Regions from separate parts of the Anaerobacillus sp. ABA4_114 genome, predicted to be linked through region 1. Evidence: a T-box and tRNA genes for the amino acid it is inferred to sense, from the RefSeq annotation. Region 1 holds a T-box; the other holds one or more tRNA genes.

What was found. The T-box of region 1 lies ahead of ileS (isoleucine--tRNA ligase). A T-box ahead of a tRNA ligase gene usually reads a tRNA of that ligase, here a tRNA-Ile.
Region 2: it has a tRNA-Ile gene. The T-box ahead of ileS (isoleucine--tRNA ligase) is inferred to sense a tRNA for this amino acid. The anticodon was not compared.

The regions. Positions count from the first base shown of each region.
Region 1 is NZ_JBSWUM010000001.1:2,343,538-2,353,524, forward strand. It holds gene ileS (isoleucine--tRNA ligase) at 260-3,016, opposite strand; T-box leader at 3,081-3,294, opposite strand; gene ACXAEY_RS11850 (DivIVA domain-containing protein) at 3,464-3,964, opposite strand; gene ACXAEY_RS11855 (YlmH family RNA-binding protein) at 4,049-4,822, opposite strand; gene ACXAEY_RS11860 (YggT family protein) at 4,827-5,099, opposite strand; gene ACXAEY_RS11865 (cell division protein SepF) at 5,112-5,564, opposite strand; gene ACXAEY_RS11870 (YggS family pyridoxal phosphate-dependent enzyme) at 5,597-6,265, opposite strand; gene pgeF (peptidoglycan editing factor PgeF) at 6,273-7,088, opposite strand; gene ACXAEY_RS11880 (YlmC/YmxH family sporulation protein) at 7,180-7,449, opposite strand; gene sigG (RNA polymerase sporulation sigma factor SigG) at 7,521-8,300, opposite strand; gene sigE (RNA polymerase sporulation sigma factor SigE) at 8,384-9,103, opposite strand; gene spoIIGA (sigma-E processing peptidase SpoIIGA) at 9,139-9,987, opposite strand, start outside.
Region 2 is NZ_JBSWUM010000001.1:3,952,824-3,962,810, forward strand. It holds rRNA gene ACXAEY_RS20455 (23S ribosomal RNA) at 1-848, opposite strand, end outside; rRNA gene ACXAEY_RS20460 (16S ribosomal RNA) at 1,064-2,613, opposite strand; tRNA gene ACXAEY_RS20465 (tRNA-Ile) at 2,783-2,859, opposite strand; tRNA gene ACXAEY_RS20470 (tRNA-Gly) at 2,867-2,940, opposite strand; tRNA gene ACXAEY_RS20475 (tRNA-Pro) at 2,950-3,026, opposite strand; tRNA gene ACXAEY_RS20480 (tRNA-Arg) at 3,043-3,119, opposite strand; tRNA gene ACXAEY_RS20485 (tRNA-Leu) at 3,130-3,215, opposite strand; tRNA gene ACXAEY_RS20490 (tRNA-Leu) at 3,240-3,324, opposite strand; tRNA gene ACXAEY_RS20495 (tRNA-Lys) at 3,333-3,408, opposite strand; tRNA gene ACXAEY_RS20500 (tRNA-Gln) at 3,414-3,488, opposite strand; tRNA gene ACXAEY_RS20505 (tRNA-Asp) at 3,508-3,583, opposite strand; tRNA gene ACXAEY_RS20510 (tRNA-Glu) at 3,626-3,700, opposite strand; tRNA gene ACXAEY_RS20515 (tRNA-Ser) at 3,708-3,798, opposite strand; tRNA gene ACXAEY_RS20520 (tRNA-Asn) at 3,802-3,876, opposite strand; gene ACXAEY_RS20525 (SprT family protein) at 4,062-4,520, opposite strand; gene cmpA (cortex morphogenetic protein CmpA) at 4,622-4,735, shown strand; gene ACXAEY_RS20535 (Tex family protein) at 4,745-6,919, opposite strand; gene ACXAEY_RS20540 (SpoIIE family protein phosphatase) at 7,025-7,627, opposite strand; gene sigB (RNA polymerase sigma factor SigB) at 7,630-8,424, opposite strand; gene rsbW (anti-sigma B factor RsbW) at 8,393-8,848, opposite strand; gene ACXAEY_RS20555 (STAS domain-containing protein) at 8,872-9,201, opposite strand; gene ACXAEY_RS20560 (SpoIIE family protein phosphatase) at 9,284-9,987, opposite strand, start outside.

The DNA.
Region 1 (9,987 bases):
AAAGTTTAGCACAGGATTCATTCCTGTACAATGTGAACGTTAACCGTAAACGCTTTGCATGGTGCAAAGTGCTCAGGGTATCGGGAACGCAATAACAGTAGCTGGAGTATAATTTGAGCTGACCGCCATTTCTGTGAATCTGAGCAGGAACCATAAGCCCTTTGCTCATGAATGAATTCAATTAAAAGTAACGTGGTAGCTCAAATAACTGTTCATAAATAAATCAAGCGCTTTGCATTCAGCAAAGCGCTTTTTACTATTAATAATGATTTTTTACAGTTTCAGCACAATCTACGCAAAGAGTAGGATACGTTTCATCTTGTCCTACAGTCTCTGTTACTCTCCAGCAACGTTCACACGTTTCGCCTTCTGCAGGGGAAACCATGATCGCTAGCTCTTCGTAATTCTTTGCTTCCGATGGAGCTTCAGATTTACTTCCTGCAACGGATGCTGCAGAAACGATCAAGAGCTTATCGAGGTTATCGATGCCATCAAGAAGTTCTTTCGCTTCACCATCCGCATAGATATGAAGCTGAGCTGTTAAGGACTTCCCGATTTTCTTTTCGTTACGTGCTTCTTCTAGTGCCTTTAGAACTTCATCACGTAGGTCCATCACGTAATCCCACTTGCTTTCAAGTTCAGAAGTTCCTTCGAAGTTCTTCACTTCAGGCATGTCAGAAAGCTGAACGTACTCTTCTTTTTCACCCGGTACAAACTGCCATACTTCTTCAGCAGTATGTGGGATGATCGGTGATAGTAGCTTCGTCAATGCAACAGCCGTTTGATAAAGGACCGTTTGAATCGCTCGGCGCTTCGGATGGTCTTCGTGCTCGATATATAGCGTATCTTTCGCGATATCAAGATAGAATGAGCTCATCTCTGTAGTAAAGAAGTTATGAATGGTATTGTAAACTGTTAAGAACTGATACTCATCATATGCTTTCTTTACTTTCGTCACAACGTTATTCAACTTCACGAGCATGTATTGATCGAGCTCACTAAGGTTTTCATAGGAAACACTGTTAAGAGCTGGATCAAAGCCTTCTAGGTTTCCGAGCATGAACCTAAACGTGTTACGGATCTTTCTATACACTTCTGCTACTTGCTTGAGAATCTCATTTGAGACACGAACATCAGCCTGATAGTCAGCAGAAGATACCCATAAACGTAAGATGTCTGCACCGAGCTGCTTCATCACGTCGTTTGGAACCATTACGTTTCCAAGTGATTTACTCATCTTTTTACCTTCTCCGTCAAGAACAAACCCGTGACTCAGCACTGCTTTGTAAGGTGCTTTACCCGTTACTGCGACAGAAGTAGAAAGAGAAGAGTTGAACCAGCCTCTGTACTGGTCAGATCCTTCTAGATATAAATCTGCAGGTCGCGCAAGGTCGCTGCGCTCTTCAAGCACTGCTTGATGGGAAGAACCAGAATCAAACCAAACGTCCATAATGTCCATTTCTTTACGGAACGTACCATTCGGGCTGTGTTCAGACGTAAACCCTTCTGGTAATAGCTCTTTCGCATCCCATTCAAACCAGATGTTTGAACCGTGCTGACGGAATAGCTCTGAGACATGCTCGATTGTTTCGTCTGTTAAGATCGGCTCATCGTTCTCACCGTAAAAGACTGGGATCGGAACACCCCATGCGCGCTGGCGAGAAATACACCAATCTTCACGGTCTTTCACCATGTTGTGAAGACGAAGCTCTCCCCAAGTCGGGAACCATTCTACATCCGCAACAGCTTGCAGAAGTTCAGGTCGGAACTGCTTGATTGAAGCAAACCACTGCTCAGTTGCACGGAAGATGATCGGCTTCTTCGTACGCCAGTCGTGTGGATAGGAGTGTGTGAAGAATGAAAGCTTTACTAGAGCTCCAGCTTCTTCAAGCTTTTCAGTGATCGGCTTGTTTGCTTTATCATAGAACAAGCCTTCAAAACCTGGCGCTTCATTCGTGAAAACACCCTTCTCATCTACTGGGCACAAGATATCGAGCTTGTATTTTCTTCCGATTGCATAATCATCTTCACCGTGTCCAGGTGCTGTATGAACGCAACCAGTACCAGCATCAAGCGTGACATGATCACCAATAATGACAAGGGACTCACGATCATATAGAGGATGCTGTGCTGTAACGTATTCAAGCTCGCTTCCTTTTACGCGATTTAGTTCATTCACTGTATTCCATTCAAACTCTTCTTTAAGTTGGTCAACTAATTCTGTAGCGACGATGTACTTGCTTCCATCAGCTTCAACAACACTATACTCAAATGAAGCATTGAGTGCGATCCCAAGGTTTGAAGGAATTGTCCAAGGGGTCGTTGTCCAGATGATGAACTTCTCATCTCCGTTTAGTACGCCTTTTCCATCCTTAACTTGGAAAGCAACATAGATGGATGGAGAGCGTTTGTCCTGGTATTCGATTTCAGCTTCAGCTAGCGCTGATTCTGAAGTAGGAGACCAGTAAACAGTTTTCTTATCTTTGTAGATATATCCACGCTTCGCCATTTCGCCAAACACTTTGATCTGCTGCGCTTCGTACCCTTTGTTCAGTGTGATATAAGGGTTATCCCAGTCTCCGCGAACACCAAGGCGTTTGAACTGCTCACGCTGACGATCAACTTGCTTTAGCGCATATTCTTCACACTTCTTACGGAATTCAGCTACTGTTAACTTCTTTCGATCCACACCTTTTTTCGTAAGTGCTTGCTCGATCGGAAGACCGTGAGTATCCCAACCTGGAACATACGGTGCATGAAATCCGTTCATGGATTTGTAACGAACAATCATGTCTTTCAATACTTTGTTTTCTGCGTGACCGATATGGATGTCTCCATTTGCGTATGGAGGGCCATCATGCAATACAAAAAGAGGACGATCCTTCGTTCTTTCCTGTACTTTCTCATAAAGGTTGTTTTCTTCCCATTCTTTTTGCATATCAGGTTCTTTGTTTGGCAGATTACCGCGCATTGGGAACTTCGTTTTTGGCATCAATAGTGTTTCTTTAAAGCTCATGTCCTTCCTCCTTCAATATCGTACGCTGCATTTCCTTAATAACATAAAAAAACCTTCTCATCCCTATAGGGACGAGAAGGTTTTCCCGTGGTACCACCCAACTTAAGCACACAATGTGCTCACTTTGCATTCGTAACGTGAATGATACGCCGGGGCTTACTTTATGTTCAGCTCGGGACTCAGGGGTGATCTTCACCGGTTGCTTAACGCTAGGCTCACACCACCCCCAGCTCGCTTTGTTAAGTGTAACCAGTTACTCTTCCCATCGCAGTCGTTCTTAATCATTATTTTGTAAGAAACAGCTTAGACCATTTCTTATGTCTATGTGCTTTTGATTGAAGATGTTAATCCAGTTGTAGGACCAACTTCCATTAAAGTATATCAAAAGTATAGTGTATTCAATTTTAATAAGTCAAGAAAATGCGAAATAAATGTTAAAAGTTTACCTTATGCGTTTTCTTGAATATGCTCTTCTTCTTCATCAAAACGAGCAGCCAGCCCGTCCCAGTCTTCATTCGTCAGCATCTCGAGCTGCGCTTCGACAAGCATACGGAAACGTGTGCGGTAAACGGAAGCTTGCTTTTTCAATTCTTCATTTTCGAGTGAGATCTTTCTCGCTTTAGCTAACGAATCATTGATGATGCGGTCAGCGTTCTTTTCCGCTTCTTTTAGGATCAAACGGGATTCTTTCGTTGCACTCTGCTTTACTTCTTCAGCCGTTTCTTGAGCGACAAGAATCGATTTGTTCAATGTTTCCTCAAGGTTTGAGAAGTGTCCTAGTCTTTCTTCTAGGATCTTTACTCTCTCATTTAGCTCTTTCTTTTCTCTGATAACAGTTTCGTAATCTTTAATGACTTGATCTAAAAACTCATTTACCTCATCTTCATCATAACCGCGGAATCCGCGAGTAAATTCTTTGTTATGAATATCTAATGGTGTTAAAGGCAATTCAGCCACCTCCGGTTTGCTCTCTTTTATGTCCCAACTCGTAATTCGACAATCTCTACGGGCAATCCTTCTAAATTTGTCAAATTATTTTCTTTTACTATACGTGATTCGCCATTTTTCTTTCTTTGTTTTACCGTCGATCGAATTCACCTTACTTCTCCCCGAACCCCTTAGGGATAAATAATCTCCCGCTTTTACTTCGGTTGCGGGTTGATCGACGACTTTCCAATTAAGTTTAGCACGCTCATGTTCGATCATAGGAGATACCTTTGACCTAGATAGATTGTATATCTCTGCTAATACAGCATCGAGGCGAAGGCTACTAACGGTACCCGATTGTTCCTCCCACCTTATAGGAGGAACGTCGATCTGTGATGGTGAAATCACCTCTGGCGTGATCGAAGCTTTACCAGCTTGAGTTAGATTCATCTTAATATAATCCGCTACTTCTTTAGCTACGATAAGCTGTGCAAGTCCATCCTGCACAAAAATATCACCAAACTTTTCCCGCTTTAATCCAAGTCCCATCAGCGCACCGAGAAGATCTGGGTGCGATAATGTAACGAATTTTGAGGGATATGTAATGTTTAATGCAGCTATGTCATAATCTTCAGCTGTTGCTGTTATATAAGGTGGAAGAAGCAGTGCACGCTGCCGTTCTGCTCCGTCCACGCCTCCTGAAAAAGATACGCTCACATCGGGATGATTTCCAATTACTTGTGTAACGATATCCTGCTCTCGTGGATCTAGGAAATCAGTGAGTTTCGGAGAGTATCTGTCTTCAACTTCCCCTTGCCACTCTAACACACGATCAACAAACGTTCTTTCTTCAGGACGATAGTGTTCGTATATCGACATGGAATTATAGGATCATTCCAAAGAGAGCAACGATTCCATACTGCGCAAACTGTAGTGCAAAAATAGCTACGATAGGAGAAATATCTAACATTCCACCGATAGGCGGGATGATTTTGCGAAACGGCGCAAGATAAGGTTCTGCAATTCTTGCAATCATTTGTCCAATAGAGGATTCTCTAGCATTTGGAATCCAAGACATGAAGATATAAATGATTAATATCCATGAGTAAATCCGTAAAGCTTGTGCTAATAAATAAGCAATTTCCAAATTCTTCACCTTCCTTAGAAGCTAGTCTTCAAATATTTCATCGGTAATATTGCCGGAGATTTCAACATTATCCGGAGTACACATGAACGTGTCGGGACCGAGTTTCTGAATATCACCGCCAAGAGCATAAACCGTACCACTCAAGAAATCAACGATTCTCTTCGCTTGGTCATGTGGAATCTGTTGCAGATTCATTACGACAGATTTTCGGTTTTTTATATGATCAGCAATATCCTGAGCTTCAGCATACACTCTAGGTTCAACAAGTACAACTCTAGAGTTCTTGTGGATACTTTGAAGACTCACAACATTTTGATTGGATTGATTCGTCTGTTTCTGTTTATTATGGTTCCGACTCACCCTAGAATTCTCCATCTCATCATCCTCAGCATACGTCGTATGAACATCATCCTCGAACTCGATTTGTTCATCATCGAGTTCAAAGAACTGCTTAAACTTTGTTTTAATTCCCATTCCCTGCACCTCCGGGAGAGTTAGTTTTGATATTAACCAACAAGTGACGATCCGATACGAACAAACGTTGCACCTTCTTCAACAGCAATCTCATAATCATTTGACATCCCCATCGAAAGCTCTTTACATGGCGCGTAATCAAACGAACGCTCCTGGATGCTCGTTCTAAGTTCTCTAAGCTTTTCAAAGACAGATCTGATTTCGTCAGGATCCTTAATATGAGGTGCCATCGTCATCAAACCTACTACTTCAATATTTGGATAGTTTTCTAGAGACTCTACGAACGGCATGACTTGTTCAACCGCTAAACCGTGTTTCGATTCTTCTCCAGAAACATTGACTTGTACAAAGCATTTCACTTTCTTTGTTGCTCTCTTATTGATCTCTTTTGCAAGAGAGCGTCGATCGAGGGAATGAATGTAATCTACGTGATCGATGACATCCTTGACTTTACGTGATTGCAACGTCCCGATGAAATGCCATATTGGCTGGTGTTCGAATGCTGCGACTTTTTCCACCAAGCCTTCTTGACGATTTTCCCCAAGATGAGTGATACCAGCTTCGACTGCTTCTTTCGCACGCTCTACACTAACGTATTTCGTAACTGCGATCACGTTCACATCTTCTGAATTTCGATTCGATCGATGTGAAGCGGCTTCGATGTTAGAAATGATTTCTTCTAATTTCGTCTTTACTTCCACTTTCCTGTTAAACCTCCTCAAGACCAATGTAACCCATCATTCTTCCAGTTTTGCCATGTTCGCTTCGATGAGAGAAAAACAGGTCACTGCAGCTTGTACAATAGTCACTCACAAGAATGTTGTCTTCTAATACGCCTGCTTTTAACAATAAGTGTTTATTCACAGCTTTTAAATCCAGCTGATACGTACCTTCGTTATGTGTGAAGAATTGTTCAGAATAGGATGCCACCTCGATTACGTTTTCGATCACCCTGTCATCAACTTCATAACAGCATTTTCCGATCGATGGCCCTATTGCAGTTACGATATCTTTAGGGTCGATACCATCATCTTGCCACCTTTGAATCATCTCTCCAGCAATATCTTTCGTTGTTCCTTTCCAGCCTGCGTGGGCTATTCCAACCCTTTTCGCGGAAGGGGAGTAAAAATATACGGGTACACAATCAGCATACATTGCTGCCAACATCAAACCTTTTTCATCCGTATACATACCGTCCATACCACGTATTGCGGTTTCATGATCAAACGTCCCGCGCCCTAAATCATTCACAGTTATGTGAGCAATATCATTTCCATGAATTTGCTCTGCAACTACCCAATTCTCGAGCGGTGTGCCTATCGCCTTACTAAATATTTTTCTATTGGTCAACACGTCTACTGGATGGTCAGGCACATGATAACCGAGGTTTAGACTAGCGAACGGATCTTTACTTACACCGTTCAACCGAGTCGAAAACCCAGCTTTGACAAGACCTGCATCTCTTCCGAAATGAAGTGCCAAAGTAGTCATGTCAGAAGTATCTAAAAACAGTTCGTTTCCCACAGCTATATCCCTTCATTTCTATACAAGTTTACACTCTATTTTATCATAATATGTTGAGAAGAAGGGATATAGATTGTGAGATATTGGCTACTCATGACTCTTTTTGGAAAGATTCTGAATCTGATGAATCGTAATATTTAACTAATATAACATCGGAACCTATTTTTACGATGTTGCGCCAAGGAATCACGAGATCACTCTCACGCGCAAAAAAACCCATCATTTTTCCTTGACCCGGGATAACGATCGCTTCGATTTTACCTGTCGTCAAGTTTATTTCTAGATCGGCTATATGTCCAAGTTTTTTTCCGTTCGATACATTTACAACATCCTTAACTTGAAATTCAGAGATTTTTATCATCACACCTCCACCTTTCCATTTTATTATATGAAAAGTGGGCAATAGAAAAGACCTGTTTAACAGGTCTCGTTCTAACTTTGTATATTTTTATTCATTTGCTGGATTGCTGCCTTTTCAAGCCGTGATACTTGAGCTTGAGAAATTCCGATCTCATCTGCTACTTCCATCTGCGTCTTCCCTTGAAAGAAACGCATTTGAAGAATCATGTTCTCCCGTTGATTCAGTCTCATCATTGCTTCTTTTAATGCGATGTCTTCTAGCCAATGAAAGTCCTTCTGCTTATCATCGCTAATTTGATCCATTACGAAAATCGGATCTCCACCATCATTGTAAATCGGCTCAAATAACGAGACAGGGTCTTGAATGGCATCAAGAGCGAAGACAACCTCTTCCTTCGTTACACCGAGTTCCTTTGCAATCTCAGTTGGATTCGGCTCTTTGGAGTTTTTCGTCATCAATTTGTCCCTGATCTGGAGGGATTTATAGGCAATATCTCGAAGCGATCTTGAAACCCTGATCGGGTTGTTGTCCCTGAGATATCGTCGTATTTCACCGATAATCATCGGCACTGCGTAAGTTGAGAATTTCACGTTTTGCGATAAATCGAAGTTATCAATGGATTTCATAAGACCAATACATCCGACCTGAAAGAGATCATCAACGTATTCACCACGATTGTTAAACCGTTGAATGACGCTCAAAACGAGACGTAAATTTCCATTTACTAGCTCTTCTCTTGCAGAAATATCACCTTCCTGCATCTGTTTGAAAAGAACTCTCATCTTTTCATTTTTCAGAACCGGAAGTTTGGATGTATCTACTCCACAAATCTCGACTTTGTTTCGTGTCAACTCTTTCCCTCCTCATCGGAGATGCTGTCAAAGTAAAGTATCTCCGAGAGTGGGAAAATTATGCATTTATCATTTTAAGAATGTTAGACCATCTTGTTGAATTCTTTTCGAAGCCTTTTGATGATACGCTTTTCTAGCCTGGAGATGTAAGATTGAGAAATACCGAGAAGATCAGCAACATCTTTCTGTGTTTTCTCTTCATCGCCTGCAAGACCGAACCTTAGTTCCATGATCTGCTTTTCTCGAGGGTTCAATGTTTCAAGAGCTTTCACAAGCAATTTCCGGTCTACTCGTGCGTCGATTCCTTTTGTGATGATATCTTCATCAGTTCCCAATACATCAGATAAGAGCAGTTCGTTTCCATCCCAATCGACATTAAGAGGTTCATCGAATGAAACCTCCGAACGAATTTTATTATTACGACGCAGAAACATCAAGATCTCATTTTCAATACACCTAGAAGCATATGTTGCTAGCTTGATTTTCTTTTCAGGATTGAATGTGTTGACAGCTTTGATCAGCCCGATCGTTCCGATACTGATCAAGTCTTCAATATTAATCCCTGTGTTTTCAAACTTACGTGCGATATAAACAACGAGGCGCAAGTTTCTTTCGATTAAAATCGATCGTGCAGCCTTATCACCACCAGGCAATTTAATCAAAAGATGGGCTTCTTCTTCTTTCGTCAAAGGAGGCGGAAGTGCTTCACTTCCTCCTATGTAATAGATTTCGTCAGGTTTAATTCCGAGTTTGATTAAGATTCTCTGCCACCAGAGTACAACTTTTATCTTTAATTTGCCCATGCAGTAAACCTCCTCAATCTGTTTGTTTCTTATCTTTAAGAAGCATTTGCCTTTTCAGCTAGCATTTTGGGATGAAGGATGCAACTGTACTCTTTCTCCCCTGATAATGACTGGAAACTGAGCCCTACTAGTACTTTTTTGACAACGATCGTTTCTTCATTCGTTGAAATTTCCACTGCGTCAGGCTTTATCGCACATAAAAATTGATGATCTTGTCCGACGGCTCGAAATGGAACGATTCTAAGCCGATGCTCCCACCTGTCCACCTCTCCCTCACTTTGAAAGTCAGTTACATTTTTTGCTTTTTTAAGAAAGTTCTCTGAAAAATGGTTTGCATGGATGGTCATATCGAGAATCATGACGGGGGCTCCTGATAATGGATCCTTTAGTTGATTCCCACTGTCGATAAGTGCTGGTGCAGTCACGATCACATCATCGATCATGATTTTAACGCTGGCTATTTGGTCATAGTGAATTTTTTTCGTCTCGATATCACCTAACCTTTTCTTAGAAAAAAACCATACGGATGGAAAACCAACTAGCACAAACACCCAGCTGACAGGATCTCCAAATCCACTCCCCTGTGTAGCGATCGCTCCGTTATAAACACCTACTTCCTGTTTTAAAAAATAGTGCGCACCAAGCATGCCTCCACCGATAATAAACGTGACAAAATAGAACAGCAGCCAACTTTGAATGAAGCTTCGAAACCTTGTAAACCCAAACGTTATGCTTACGATGATAAACGAATAAAATAATTTCACAATCGGATGGACCATAAACTCCAACCCAGGAATAAAAAGAAAAATGACATATAACGAAGCGAATAGAGCGCCAGCAGCAAGTCGTCTTTTACGAACATGACGCTTAAGCAACAAACTGGT
Region 2 (9,987 bases), 1.6 Mb from region 1:
TATCTCCGGGTTCGATTGGCATTTCACCGCTACCCACACCTCATCCCCGCATTTTTCAACATGCGTGGGTTCGGGCCTCCATTCAGTGTTACCTGAACTTCACCCTGGACATGGGTAGATCACCCGGTTTCGGGTCTACGACCACGTACTCCTTCGCCCTATTCAGACTCGCTTTCGCTGCGGCTCCGCCTTCTCGGCTTAACCTTGCACGGGATCGTAACTCGCCGGTTCATTCTACAAAAGGCACGCTGTCACCCATTAACGGGCTCCAACTAGTTGTAGGCACACGGTTTCAGGTTCTCTTTCACTCCCCTTCCGGGGTGCTTTTCACCTTTCCCTCACGGTACTGGTTCACTATCGGTCACTAGAGAGTATTTAGCCTTGGGAGATGGTCCTCCCGGATTCCGACGGGGTTTCACGTGTCCCGCCGTACTCAGGATCCGTCTCGGAGGGCAGCGGATTTTGACTACAGGATTGTTACCTTCTCTGATGGACCTTTCCAGGTCGCTTCGTCTATCCGTGCCTTTGTAACTCCAATGAGACGTCCTACAACCCCAGAGGGCAAGCCCTCTGGTTTGGGCTGTTTCCGTTTCGCTCGCCGCTACTCAGGAAATCGCGATTGCTTTCTCTTCCTCCGGGTACTGAGATGTTTCAGTTCCCCGGGTATGCCTTTTACTTCCTATGTATTCAGAAGTAAATACCATCCCATTACGGATGGTGGGTTCCCCCATTCGGAAATCTCCGGATCAAAGCGTACTTACTGCTCCCCGAAGCATATCGGTGTTCGTCCCGTCCTTCATCGGCTTCTAGTGCCAAGGCATCCACCGTGCGCCCTTAGTAGCTTAACCTTAGATGTTCGTTAGAAACGAGTGTTCTAACGTCATCGATGCACATCGTTAGATGTGACTAACTAAGTTATAACGCAAAAAATAATAATTATTGGATGTCGTTGTTTGTGCTATCTAGTTTTCAAGGAACATGAAAGAATACAATCATTCTTTCAAAACTAAACGAAACGCTCATGCAAGTTTGGCAACCAATGTTGCCTCGTAATTCTCCATAGAAAGGAGGTGATCCAGCCGCACCTTCCGATACGGCTACCTTGTTACGACTTCACCCCAATCATTTGTCCCACCTTCGGCGGCTGGCTCCAAAAGGTTACCTCACCGACTTCGGGTGTTACAAACTCTCGTGGTGTGACGGGCGGTGTGTACAAGGCCCGGGAACGTATTCACCGCGGCATGCTGATCCGCGATTACTAGCAATTCCGGCTTCATGCAGGCGAGTTGCAGCCTGCAATCCGAACTGAGAACGGCTTTATGGGATTCGCTTCACCTCGCGGTGTTGCTGCCCTTTGTACCGTCCATTGTAGCACGTGTGTAGCCCAGGTCATAAGGGGCATGATGATTTGACGTCGTCCCCACCTTCCTCCGGTTTGTCACCGGCAGTCACCTTAGAGTACCCAACTGAATGCTGGCAACTAAGATCAAGGGTTGCGCTCGTTGCGGGACTTAACCCAACATCTCACGACACGAGCTGACGACAACCATGCACCACCTGTCACTCTGTCCCCCGAAGGGGAACGTCCTATCTCTAGGAGTGGCAGAGGATGTCAAGACCTGGTAAGGTTCTTCGCGTTGCTTCGAATTAAACCACATGCTCCACTGCTTGTGCGGGCCCCCGTCAATTCCTTTGAGTTTCAACCTTGCGGTCGTACTCCCCAGGCGGAGTGCTTAATGTGTTAACTTCAGCACTGAGGGTGGAACCCCCCAACACCTAGCACTCATCGTTTACGGCGTGGACTACCAGGGTATCTAATCCTGTTTGCTCCCCACGCTTTCGCGCCTCAGCGTCAGTTACAGACCAGAGAGCCGCCTTCGCCACTGGTGTTCCTCCACATATCTACGCATTTCACCGCTACACGTGGAATTCCACTCTCCTCTTCTGCACTCAAGTCCCCCAGTTTCCAATGGCCCTCCACGGTTGAGCCGTGGGCTTTCACATCAGACTTAAGAGACCGCCTGCGCGCGCTTTACGCCCAATAATTCCGGACAACGCTTGCCACCTACGTATTACCGCGGCTGCTGGCACGTAGTTAGCCGTGGCTTTCTGGTTAGGTACCGTCAAGGTACCGCCCTATTCGAACGGTACTTGTTCTTCCCTAACAACAGAGCTTTACGACCCGAAGGCCTTCGTCACTCACGCGGCGTTGCTCCGTCAGACTTTCGTCCATTGCGGAAGATTCCCTACTGCTGCCTCCCGTAGGAGTCTGGGCCGTGTCTCAGTCCCAGTGTGGCCGATCACCCTCTCAGGTCGGCTACGCATCGTGGCCTTGGTAAGCCGTTACCTTACCAACTAGCTAATGCGCCGCGGGCCCATCCTACAGTGTTAGCCAAAGGCCAACTTTCAACGTTGCATCATGCGATGCTATGTATTACCCGGTATTAGCTCCGGTTTCCCGGAGTTATCCCAGTCTGTAGGGCAGGTTGCCCACGTGTTACTCACCCGTCCGCCGCTGAGAAATGGGAGCAAGCTCCCATTTCTCCGCTCGACTTGCATGTATTAGGCACGCCGCCAGCGTTCGTCCTGAGCCAGGATCAAACTCTCCGATAGAAAAGTTCAATCTAGCTTTAAAACAATGTTGTTTCCGTAGAAACAATATCTTGCATGGCGTTTCGTTCAGTTTTCAAAGATCGATTTGTTTCTTTCAATGTCGTTTTCAGCGACTTTACTAATGTATCACATCTTACGAAGTCGCGTCAACACCTTTTTTTAAGAAAGATGGTGGGCCTGAGTGGACTCGAACCACCGACCTCACGCTTATCAGGCGTGCGCTCTAACCAGCTGAGCTACAGGCCCATCTTTATGGAGCGGGTGATGGGAATCGAACCCACGACATCAGCTTGGAAGGCTGAGGTTTTACCACTAAACTACACCCGCATTTCTAGATGGTCGGGAAGACAGGATTTGAACCTGCGACCCCTTGGTCCCAAACCAAGTGCTCTGCCAAGCTGAGCTACTTCCCGACTATGTTATTAAAAATGGCGCGCCCGAGAGGAGTCGAACCCCTAACCTTCTGATCCGTAGTCAGACGCTCTATCCAATTGAGCTACGGGCGCATTATATAGTTGGTGCGGTTGAGAGGACTCGAACCTCCACGGGGTCTCCCCCACTAGCCCCTCAAGCTAGCGCGTCTGCCATTCCGCCACAACCGCGAAAACGTATTTCTTTTTTTGAATTGGTGCGGGTGAAGGGACTCGAACCCCCACGTCGTAAGACACTAGATCCTAAGTCTAGCGCGTCTGCCAATTCCGCCACACCCGCATGAAACATGGTGAGCCATGAAGGACTCGAACCTTCGACCCTCTGATTAAAAGTCAGATGCTCTACCAACTGAGCTAATGGCTCGATAATGGCTGGGCTAGCTGGATTCGAACCAGCGCATGACGGAATCAAAATCCGTTGCCTTACCGCTTGGCTATAGCCCAATATCGATGTGAAAATAAATGGCGGTCCCGACGGGAATCGAACCCGCGATCTCCTGCGTGACAGGCAGGCATGTTAACCGCTACACCACGGGACCTTATCATGCTATTGTTTTTATTGTTCGTTGTTCGAATAAAAATGGTGACCCGTACGGGATTCGAACCCGTGTTACCGCCGTGAAAGGGCGGTGTCTTAACCGCTTGACCAACGGGCCATAAAAATGGCGGAGAAGGAGGGATTTGAACCCTCGCGCCGCTCACGCGACCTACACCCTTAGCAGGGGCGCCCCTTCAGCCACTTGGGTACTTCTCCGTTTGGCTCCACAGGTAGGATTCGAACCTACGACCGATCGGTTAACAGCCGATAGCTCTACCACTGAGCTACTGTGGAATAATATGTTGTTTGTTATTGCCGTCGTTATCGGCGACATTTAATATAATAACCCATCCAGAAAGCAAAGTCAACACATTCTCAAAAGTTTTTTTGGCTGTTTTTGAGAAGCTAATGATGCGTTTCGGACAAGTCTCTCAAAGAGACTATATTAATTTAACACATAGCTTTTACACCGTCAATAATTAATTAGAAGAAGTTAATAAGAGTTTCCCCCTGCATTTCCCACAGACAAACCTCGCCGTATCTATTCTCCTTTTTCGTTTGTAGGAGGTCTTGCAATTCGAACATTGATAGATGTGTTTGATTTTCTCCGTACGTCTTTGTCCAGGAACAGCCTGACAGTATCTCGAGCCGCCCACACGATTCAGGAGTGCTTTGAAATCTCGATCCTTATGTTTGTATCCTTTCCCTTGAAGATGAAGGTGGTAATGACAGAGCTCATGCTTGATGATACCGATCAGCTCATCAAAACCGTACTCCTCATAATGCTTAGGGTTGAATTCGAGATTATGAGATCTTAATAAATACCGACCGCCCGTTGTTCGTAAACGTGGATTAAACGTTGCTTCGTGAAGGAAAGGCAATCCGAATGATTCAAGTGATGTTTTTTCTACCATTAGCTGCAGGCTTTTGTTATCCATAAACGCCCCTCCTGTGATTCGAACACTTACAAGCAGTATTTCATAAACTAATTTACAGCATCTTATCAAATGTGTCACGAGATTAAAAGGAGGAGATCCTGATGCCTGTCTGGTTTAAGAGACAGCTTCAACAGGCCTATCTACAGAAAGACCGCTACCAAATCAAATTGTTAAATCAGTGCTGGTTTTTCTACAAAAGAAAACACCGCCCCTAAGGGCAGTGCTTATGATGGTTGCAACATTGTAAGAGCAATTCTTTCCTTTTGAAGATCGACACTGTCTACCCAGACAGTCACAACCTGACCAACGCGCACGATATCCATCGGATTTTTAACGTAGCGGTTTGATAACTTTGAGATGTGCACGAGTCCATCTTGTTTGACACCGATGTCGACGAACGCGCCAAAATCAACGACATTCCGTACCGTACCTTCTAACTCCATTCCTTTTTCAAGGTCTTCCATTTTTAAGACGTCCGTTTTCAGTAGTGGTTTTGCAAGTTCATCACGAGGATCTCTTCCAGGCTTTTGAAGTGATTTAATGATGTCTTTTAAAGTAGGCTCACCAATTTCAAGAGCCTGTGCCGTTTCTTTAATCGAAAGGGTGGAAAGTGCTTGAACAAGTTTATCTGAACCAATGTCATTTGGGTCACACCCGATTTGGACAAGCAATGCTTTCGTCACATCATAGCTTTCAGGATGAATCTCTGTTTGATCAAGTGGTTGCTTTCCTTCCATTATTCGTAGGAAACCAATACACTGCTCATAGGTTTTCGCTCCAAGCCTCGGAACCTTCTTCAACTGAACGCGACTTGTGAACTTCCCTTCTTCCTCTCTTCTTTTCACAATATTACTTGCGACCGATTTAGAAAGTCCGGCAACATATTGGAGGAGAGACACAGAAGCAGTGTTCACGTTCACGCCTACCTGGTTTACTGCTGTTTCTACTACGAACGTCAGTTGATCATTCAGCTTCTTTTGTGAAACATCGTGTTGGTATTGGCCAACACCTACTGACTTGGGATCAATTTTCACTAGTTCCGCTAGTGGATCTTGAACGCGCCTTGCGATCGAAACAGCTGAGCGCTCTTCTACCTGAAGGGAAGGAAACTCCTCTCTTGCAAGATCTGATGCAGAGTACACACTCGCTCCAGCTTCATTGGCGATTAAGTACACGACTTCATCATCTACTTCTTTAATAACCTCTGCAACGAACTGCTCCGACTCTCTTGAGGCCGTACCATTTCCAATTGCGATCATCTCAATATCGAATTCTTTAATCAGCTTTTTGACGATTTCTTTCGATTTTTCAACCTCTGATCGAGGTGGAGTTGGATAAATAACAGAAACATGGAGCATTTTCCCTGTATCATCAACGACTGCGAGTTTACAACCTGTTCGATAAGCAGGATCTAATCCAAGTACTCGCTTTCCTTTTAGAGGCGGCTGAAGTAATAGATGCTTTAAGTTTTCTGAGAAGATATGTATCGCTTGGTCTTCTGCCACTTCTGTAAGTTCCTTACGAATTTCTCTTTCTACGGAAGGCTGAATCAAACGTTTATACGCATCTTCAATCGTTTCTTCTAATATAGGAACACTTTCGCTCCCTTGACGAATTAGTTTTTTGCGTAGGTATTCAAAGATCGTGTCAGTAGGTGAAGCGACCGAAGCCTTTATGATACCTTCTTTCTCTCCTCTGTTGATGGCGAGCACACGGTGAGGAACAATCTTTGCGATTCCTTCCTGGTACTCGTAGTACATTTCAAAGATTTTCTTAGGGTCATCTTCCTCAGACTTCACTTTTGTTTGAAGCGTCCCGTTTTGAAATGTTTTCGCTCTGATCCACTTTCTCGCTTCCGCATCATCAGAAATCCATTCTGCGATGATGTCTTTTGCACCCTGAAACGCATCTTCTATTGTCGCCACTTCATTTTCCTCAGAGATAAACGTTGCAGCTTTTTCTTCTGGATTACCTTTTCCATCATTTAATAACCATTCCGCTAAAGGCTCTAATCCTTTTTCTTTTGCAACTGTAGCTCGTGTACGCTTCTTTTGTTTGTACGGACGATAAAGGTCTTCGACTTCCTGAAGTTTTGCTGCTTTTACTAACTTACCTTTCAACTCATCTGTTAGCTTGCCTTGTTCTTCAATAAGACGAATGACTTCTTCTTTTCGGTTTTCGAGGTTTTGGAGATATGTCCAAGACTCTTGAATCTCTCTTAACTCAACCTCATCAAGACCACCTGTGAGTTCTTTTCTGTATCTCGCAATGAACGGAACAGTGTTTCCATCATCTAAAAGTGTGATGACCTGACGTACACGCTCCTCTGATATTTTCAGCTTTTGTCCTACTTTATTAAAAAGTTCCGGTTGTTTTTCTGCGGTAATTCCCAAATCCATTCCTCCTTATTAAAAACATAGTAGTATAAGTTTACAGGAATAGACCCTTTGATAAAAGTCTATCCAAAATAAAAAAGCCTTCCATCGTTACGGAAGAACTTTTATTTAGACAGGTTTGCCTACGAGTAATGTCACGTCATCATTCGTAGGGGGTAATGCATTCGTTAAGTGGCGGAAGGACTCTTCCACTGTGTCAAACTTCGCAATCATCGCATGGTTTCTTGAACTGATTTGAACGCCATCAGAAAACGTAACGAACGAAGAACCTTTTGGGTATTCTATTGTTTGGACTTTCACTTTTTGAAGCTTTCCTGAAAGATAGCCTGAATAGGATATCGGGCGAATAACGCGACCATCAGGGTGGAAAACAATCAAGTTGATGTTACCGATGCCGCTGAACTCCATTTGTCGTGTTTGAAGATTCAACTTAAATACTGATAACACACATCCTCTTTTTCCTCTCATCTCTTCATTCGCGAGCTTCATCAATGTCTCTACATCTTTATCCTGATGTTCTTTAACGACGTTAATAGCGGCGAGCGACGAATCTCTTGCTAGATCGCCGCTTCCAAGTCCATCAGCTACTGCACAGATGAAATGCTCTTCCGTTTCTTCCACGAAGTAGCTATCTCCGCACATCTGATTGCCATCTTTTGGCTTTTGATATGCTGCAACAGTCAACTGGTCAAATTCGTGTTGTTCAAACATATCTAAAAGGCCTCCGTAGGTTCAATACGAATTGCCTGCCTCAGCTTTTCTAGAGCCCTACGCTGTAATCGAGAAACATGCATTTGGGAGATGCCTAATTTTTCGCCGGTTTCTTTCTGGCTCATGTTCTCGAAATACGTACAGTTTAATATTTCTTGCTCTCGCTCGCTCAATACAGCAAACGCCTTTTTAAGAACCATTTGCTGGTCAACAAGATCAAAGCCTTGCTCTTGATCTCCAACCAAATCGAGGAGTGTAACTGTACTGCCTTCTTGATCTGCCTCGATCGAACTGTCAACAGACAATGCTTGGTAGCTTTTGCCCATTTCCATCGTTTCAAGTACTTCTTCTTCAGATACATTTAGGTATTCAGCCAACTCATCTACTTTTGGCGAACGTTGCAATTCGTTTGTAAGGTCCTCTACAGCTTTCTTAATGCGCGGGCCAAGCTCTTTAATTCTTCTCGGAACATGTACACTCCAAGTTTTGTCACGAATGAATCGCTTGATCTCCCCAACGATTGTTGGGACTGCGAACGACTCAAAACTTCTTCCGAAAGAAGGATCAAAACGTCGAAGTGCTGCTAGCAATCCGATCATGCCCACTTGAGATAGATCGTCATGAATGCTTTTCCCTTTTGAGAACTTTCGTGCCAGTGATTGAACTAAATCTTCGTACCGTTCGACTAATTTAAGCTGAACCTCTTCATTCGTCGGGTCATTTTGATATTGTTCAATCCATTCGTATACTTCATTTTTGTTGTCTTTATTTTGGGGTTGATGAGATTGTGCTGGCATCTACTTCCACCCCATCTCTGTGGAGGAACTTCGTCATCATGACAACAACCCCATCCTCTCCACTGATTTCCACTTTGTCCATCAGCGATTCTATAAGAAAGAGCCCTAATCCTCCTTCACTGAGTTGGTCAATGGATTTCTCACTATCAACAGGTCCGAGCTTCTCTGAGACCTTAGAGTAATCAAAACTTTGTCCACGATCTAGAACCATCATTTCAAGTCGGTCTTCGTAAATTCCATAACCGATCGTGATCTGTCCTTTTTCGTCTTCTTTATAAGCGTGATTAACAGCATTCGTACATGCTTCTGATAACGCAATTTTGATATCTTCGATTTCATCATAAGAGTAGCCCATTCGGTTCGCGATACCCGATACTGTTAATCGAGCTACACCTACGAACTCAGCCTGAGCTGGTATTTTCATTTCAACAAAATCAGAAATATTGATCACTTTGATCCCCCCTTTACGTCTTCGATATCAATCACTTCATCAAGCCCTGTGATTTCAAAAAGACGCTGAACTCTAGATGTCATACCACGAAGTTTCAGAGTACTACCGTGTTCTTTGGAGGATTTAAGTGCACCGACGAAAACGCCAAGCCCTGTACTGTCCATATAATTAACATCACCAAGGTGAACGAGTGTTTCATGACTTTCCTTGCCTGTTAACGGAAGCAAAGCTTCTCGCAGTTGGGGTGCAGTATATGCATCAACTTCTCCTGCAATATATAAATGATGTGTATTTCCTTGATCTTCTTGTTTGATCTGCAAATTCATAACATTTCCCCCTTATAGGTCGTTACATAATGATATTTTCACGAAATGAATACTAATGTCTTATTCCACGTCTGAGAGAAATCTAAACCTTTCTTCTCAAAATTAACAATGTAAAATCATCTCGTAGTTCAAATTCTTGCAGTCGCTCAAGTTCTTTGTAAACAGAATCCACGATTTCTTGCGCAGAGAGGTGAATGTATTTCCGTATCATAGCAACGATTTCATCGCGTTCGATGAATCCTTGGCTCGACCGACATTCCGTTACACCATCCGAGAGCATGATAACCATATCGTTCCCATTTAGTACTCGCTGATATTCTCGATAAGAGGTTTTCTTTGAAACCCCTAGCACAAGACCTTTTGTGAAGAGTTCCTCAAATTGATCTTTTTCCGAGTCGTAAAAAAAGCCCGGTTCATGACCGGCGCCTGCATAATAAAATGAATGAACCCTGGAATCATACAAACCATAAAACATTGTGATGAACATATTGGGATCAACATTTTGTTCGACGACGCGGTTTAAATTCTCTAGTACTGCACCAGGCTGCATCCGCTGCTCAGGGGCACTGTCCATCGCGTATTTAATCATACTCATACAGAGTGCAGCAGGAATCCCCTTGCCTATAATGTCTGCGATCGCAACACTTACACAATCGTTCTCATCCTGCACAAAGTGATAATAATCTCCGTTCATCTTTTTGGCAGGCTTGCTGATCGCTCCGATATCCAGGCTGTCTACTTCTGGTTTTTTTCCAGCCAGAAGGGTCTGCTGCATGTTAGCAGCAA